DNA from 2 places in the Mesorhizobium sp. M0898 genome. Region 2 is predicted to be linked to the other one. Evidence: predicted binding sites of a transcription regulator. Region 2 holds the regulator's gene; the other holds the start of a gene.
The links. Region 2 encodes LexA, which represses DNA repair genes until DNA is damaged. Its sites were predicted from a motif close to TGTTCNNNNTGTGTTCNG; they were not measured.

Region 1 (3,115 bases), 220 kb from region 2:
GGTCCGGGCGTATTTCCTGATGACGGCGGCAAAGCGGCACAGAACCTGGTCGCCGACCGGGTGACCGAATACGTCGTTCGTCCTCTTGAAATGGTCAAGGTCGAACATGGCAACGGACATGAACGGACCGAAGACCCGCTCGCCGTAGAGTGCCGTCAACGCCCGCCGATTCATCAGCCCGGTCAATGGATCGGTCATCGTCTCGGCCTTCAGTTCGATCTGCGCCTGCAAATGGTGCAGGGAGAGCGTCAATGCGCCGAGCCCGGTCATGCAGGCGACGGCCACGACGGAATTCACCCGCTCGGCCCAATTGTCCGGTGCTACACCGAGCACCCATTGGCCCGTGACCAGCAGGACCGCGCCGCAAAGTCCGAACGACAGGGCACAGACGCCGCTCAGGAACGAGACGACCAGCAATATCCGGCGATCGTGACCACCCTCAATCCAGAACATCGCCCCGATGAGCGAGAGCAGCGCCGTTACCGTCGCGTAGGTGACAATAAAGCCGACACCATCAAACCCGAGATACGTCGCGCCCGCGCAAACGGCCATCGCAACCAAGGTCGGCAAGATGGCTCGTCTGTAGTCGCCTATGCCGAGGTATTGCATGGCCGACAGGCAGATGATCAGGAAGCCGAGGCTGAGCAGCGCAAGCACGATCTGGCAAAGCCAGGCGCTTGGATCCCTGGTGTAATGCCAGAACAACACCACATGTGCGACGAGCACGAGAATGCCACACGCCACCGTCAGCACAAAGCGTGCCTGTGGCGCGCTGAACCAGATGGCAAACATGGTGATGCTAAGGCACGTGCCCGACAGCGCCGCCGCGAGCAGGAGCGAACTGTAATCCAACATGCTTAAGCGACTGCCTCTTGAGGGTTCCGCTGCATTCTAGGTCAGCGACAGTCCGCAAATACCGCCTTTTAGCCAATCTTCCGGCGTAACCTTCGGACAGGGTTTACAAAACGTCGATGCTCCACCTTCGACCCCATTTCCGCCGCTTGGCTGTCGAATGGTTTTGCAGTAAGAGGCCCTATCCTCGAACGTAACAGGAACCTCCGTCGCCTGCCCGCCAAAAGCGTGGCAGTATCGGGTGGTGATTCGCAGCATCGGAATCCAGGACCGGCATGGACGACAATAACGATCTTTTCGCCAAATTGGACAAGCAGCCGCAACCGGCTCGCGCCGCCGCGCGCCCGGCCGACCCGCTGGTGCAGGCGGCGAAGCGGCCGGCGCCCCGCGACGCCAGCGAGAGCTATAGTGCCGCCGACATCGAAGTGCTGGAGGGGCTGGAACCGGTGCGCCGCCGCCCGGGCATGTACATTGGCGGCACCGACGACAAGGCGATGCACCATCTGTTCGCCGAGGTCATCGACAATTCGATGGACGAGGCGGTCGCCGGCCATGCGACCTTCATCGATGTCGAGCTTTCCGCCGACGGATACCTGTCCGTCACCGACAACGGCCGCGGCATTCCGGTCGATCCGCACCCGAAATTCAAGAAGCCGGCGCTCGAACTCATCATGACGACGCTGCATTCAGGCGGCAAGTTCGACAGCAAGGTTTACGAGACGTCCGGCGGCCTGCACGGTGTCGGCGTTTCCGTGGTCAACGCGCTGTCCGACCATCTCGAGGTCGAGGTGGCGCTGGGAAGGAAACTTTATCGGCAAAAGTTCTCGCGCGGCATTCCTGTGACCGGCCTGGAGCAGCTCGGCGAGGTGCACAACCGCCGCGGCACGAAGATCCGCTTCCATCCAGACGAGCAGATTTTCGGCAAGGGCGCTGCTTTCGAGCCGACGCGGCTCTACCGCATGGCGCGGTCAAAGGCTTATCTGTTCGGCGGTGTCGAAATCCGCTGGACCTGCGACCCGTCGCTGATCAGGGAAAAGGACACGACGCCGGCCAAGGCAGAATTCCATTTTCCGGGCGGCCTCAAGGATTATCTGAAAGCCTCGCTCGGCGACGAATTCCAGGTGACCCGTGAAATGTTTGCCGGTAAGAGCGAGAAGCAGGGTGGCCACGGTTCGCTCGAATGGGCGGTGACCTGGTTCGGCGGCGACGGTTTTATCAATTCCTATTGCAACACCATTCCGACCGCCGAAGGCGGCACGCATGAGGCCGGCTTCCGCAACGTCCTGACGCGCGGCTTGCGCGCTTATGCCGACCTGGTCGGCAACAAGCGCGCCTCGATCGTCACTTCCGAGGATGTGATGATCTCGGCGGCGGGCATGCTGTCGGTGTTCATCCGCGAACCGGAATTCGTCGGCCAGACCAAGGACAGGCTGGCGACGATCGAGGCGATCCGCATCGTCGAAAGCGCCATCCGCGACCCGTTCGACCACTGGCTGGCCGACAATCCGCAGGAGGCTTCGAAACTGCTCGAATGGGTGATCGCGCGCGCCGACGAGCGGGTGCGCCGCCGCCAGGAAAAGGAAGTGTCGCGCAAAAGTGCGGTGCGCAAACTGCGGCTGCCCGGCAAGCTCGCCGACTGCACGCAGAATGCCGCCGCCGGTGCCGAGCTGTTCATCGTCGAGGGCGATTCGGCCGGCGGTTCGGCAAAGCAGGCGCGCGACCGCGCCAGCCAGGCGGTGCTGCCCCTGCGCGGCAAGATCCTCAACGTCGCCAGCGCCGGCAACGACAAGCTTGCCGCCAACCAGCAGATATCCGACCTCATCCAGGCGCTTGGCTGCGGCACGCGCTCGAGATATCGCGACGAGGACCTGCGTTACGACCGGGTCATCATCATGACCGATGCCGACGTCGACGGCGCCCATATCGCCTCGCTGCTGATCACCTTTTTCTACCAGGAGATGCCGAGCCTGGTCCGCGGCGGCCATCTCTATCTGGCGGTGCCGCCGCTTTATTCGATCCGGCAAGGCGGCAAGGTCGCCTATGCCCGCAACGATGCGCACAAGGACGAACTCCTGCGCACCGAATTCGCCGGGCGCGGCAAGGTCGAAATCGGCCGCTTCAAGGGGCTGGGCGAAATGATGGCTGCCCAGCTCAAGGAAACCACCATGGACCCGAAAAAGCGCACGCTGCTCAGGGTCGACGTTATCGATGCCGAGGCGGCGACCAAGGATGCGGTCGACGCATTGATGGGGACCAAGCCCGA
Region 2 (3,115 bases):
AACAGATCCGCCAGCGCGATGCTCTTCTTGCGCACCGCCGTCATGTCGACATCGTTCCAGATGTCGAGCGCGCCCTTCAGCGTGCGCATCGACAAGACCGGCTGCGTGCCGCACAGAAACCGGCGGATGCCGGTGCCGGCCGCATAGCCTGGCTCGAAGGCGAAGGGCCGTGCATGGCCCCACCAGCCGGTGAGCGGCTGCTGGATGTCGGAAAGATGCCGCTCAGCCGCATAGATGAAGGCAGGCGCGCCCGGGCCGCCATTCAGATATTTGTAGGTGCAGCCAACGGCAAAATCGGCGTTTGCCTTGTCGAGTTCGACTGGCATCGCGCCGGCGGTGTGGCAGAGATCCCAGACGATCATCGCCCCGGCTTCCTGAGCCCTGCGCGTCAGCGCCGGCATGTCGCGCAGTTCGCCCGACTTATAGTTGACGTGGTTGACCAGCACCACAGCGGTGCGTTCGTCGATCAGCTCTTCGATGGTCGGCGCGTCGACTCCCGAGAGGCGCAGCAGCGTATCTTTTCGCGTCGAAACCACACCCTCAGCCATGTAGAGGTCCGTCGGAAAACTATCGCCCTCGGCGACGATGACCTGCCGCTCCGGTCGCATGGCCATGGCGGCGTGCAGCAGCTTGTAGATGTTGACCGATGTCGTGTCGCAGACCACCGTCTGGCCGGCCGCGGCACCGATCAGGCGCCCGAGCTGGTCGCCAAGTTCAAGCGGCATGTTGAACCAGCCGGCGGTGTTCCATGCGCGGATGAGATCATACGACCATTCTTCGGTCGCGGCCTTGTGCAGTTCATCGAAAGCGGCACGTGAAGCAGCTCCTAGCGAATTGCCGTCGAGATAGATCACTCCTTGCGGCAACACAAAGCGGTCGCGCATCGCGCGCAGCGGATCCGCGGCATCCATCGCCTTTATGGCCACGAGATCGGGAATTCCTGTCATGATTTGTCTGCTCCCCCAAGATCCAACGCAACGTCGGACACGCATCGACTGTTCTTCCATTACTTGGTTGCGCGCAGCAAGGCTCCACCGGCGAGAAGCAGCCTGACCAGGCGGTGGAAACCGGGACTTAACCCGAGGTTGGCGTTTTGAGTTCGTTTCGTTCACGGTGCATTGACCAAACCGCACAGTCGATACGGGTTCAATTCCGTGCCTTTTGCCGACCGACGGCCGATGCCAGTGCCGCCTTCTAGGAGGCCAGAAGGGCGCAAACGAAAGCAGAATCAAGGCGATGAGGCTCGCGGCGGTGAAAATGCGGTACGCCGGTAGGGGACGTCGTTTGTTTCCCGAGCCTTAACGCATTCATTAAACTTTAAACAGTTGCGGAACACAACTGGAACAGATAGTGTTTGTTCTGGGTTTGTTTTTCTGATTCTGTTGGGGGTCGCTATGCTGACACGCAAACAACACGAACTGCTTATGTTCATCCACGAAAGGTTGAAGGAAAGCGGTATCCCGCCTTCATTCGACGAGATGAAGGAAGCGCTCGACCTGGCTTCCAAATCCGGAATCCACCGGCTGATTACGGCGCTGGAGGAGCGCGGCTTCATTCGCCGTTTGCCCAACCGGGCCCGTGCGCTGGAGGTGCTACGCCTGCCTGACTCGATCGCCCCCGGCCTCAATGCGGCACGCAAGTTCTCGCCGAGTGTCATCCAGGGCAGTCTTGGGCAAGGCGCCCCTCGGCAAGGCAAGCCGACATCGTCGCGCGTGCCCGCAGCCGGAAATGACGACGATGTCGTCGCCGCCGTTTCGATCCCGGTGATGGGCCGCATCGCTGCCGGTGTGCCGATCGACGCCATCCAGCACCAGACGCATTCGATTTCGGTGCCGCCGGATATGATCATGGGCGGCGAGCATTATGCGCTGGAGGTCAAAGGCGATTCGATGATCGAGGCCGGCATTTTCGACGGCGACACGGTGATCATCCGCAATGCCGATACGGCGAGCCCCGGTGAGATCGTGGTGGCACTGGTCGACGAGGAGGAAGCGACGCTGAAGCGGTTCCGCCGCAAGGGCGCCTCGATCGCCCTGGAAGCCGCCAATCCGGCCTACGAGACGCGCATCTTCGGACCAGACAGGGTCAAGGTGCAGGGCAAGCTCGTCGGACTGATCCGCCGCTACTGAGCTCCGCCCTTGGCGCCGGCTTTGGGGTTGTCGGCCCGGCGGTATGGCGGCAGGCCCCGTGCCGCGCGTGAAAATTTCCGCTGCACGTGCCAGGGCCGGTATGATTTTTCGACGGCGAAGCGGATCTCGGCGCGTGTTGCCGCTTGTGGATCGAAATAGACGGCGGCACTTCCCGCGCGCGCCAGTTGCCGTTTGGTGACGACGAGGACCAGCCGGTCGTAGTAGCAGGGGTTATGGGCGGTGGCGTCGTCGATGACGATCAAGCTGGCAAAGGCGCAGGCTGGCCGCGCAGTATCGCGGTCCTTGGCTTGCGCGATGATCGCGCCGGATGGATGCCTGGCAAGGCAGAGGCCGTCCGTGCAAATGAACGGCATGCCCGGCGGTAGGTCGGCCGGATCGGCAATGTCGAATTGCGGGTCGTTCTTTCCAGGTGTTTCCGGCGCGACGATAGCCTCTGATGTGAGCGCGCGTTTCCAGTTGTCGATGGTGAACTCATTCGGGCGTGCCCGGTTGACCGCGAGTTCACCGCTGCCGATCGGCAGCGCGACCAGCCGTGCGTCCTCCGAGACCAATACGTCGGGTATGCGTGTCTGCGTTGCCGTCAGCAAGCCGGCGAGCGCAAAAGGAAGTGCCGCCAGCCGCAACCACGTCGTCGCCATGCTGGCAATGACGAGGGCGATCGTCACCAGAAGGACGGATCTCAGCGAAATCAGCCCGACCGCATCGATCGGAGAGCGCTCCGAGATCCACCCGGACAGGGCGATCATCGCCGTCAGCCCCTTGCCCATGACATAGAGAAAAGGGCCATCCGCACCGAACGGCATCGCCAGCGCGCTGAGAACGGCGAAGGGCATGACGACCAGTGACACGATGGGCATGATGGCCAGATTGGCGAACAGGCTGAGCGGCGCCACGCGCTGGAAATGCCATATGGCGAAAAGCGCCGTGGCGCTCCCTGCAATGATCGAGGTCATCGCCAGACCGCA

Region 1: a site for LexA is predicted at 1,040-1,057, ahead of parE (DNA topoisomerase IV subunit B). Genes of this name have one in related genera too.

The regions. Positions count from the first base shown of each region.
Region 1 covers NZ_JAMYOE010000001.1:298,699-301,813, forward strand. The annotation lists gene NKH90_RS01490 (GGDEF domain-containing protein) at 1-855, opposite strand, end outside; gene parE (DNA topoisomerase IV subunit B) at 1,128-3,115, shown strand, end outside.
Region 2 covers NZ_JAMYOE010000001.1:76,031-79,145, forward strand. The annotation lists gene kynU (kynureninase) at 1-947, opposite strand, end outside; gene lexA (transcriptional repressor LexA) at 1,395-2,129, shown strand; gene NKH90_RS00410 (ComEC/Rec2 family competence protein) at 2,123-3,115, opposite strand, start outside.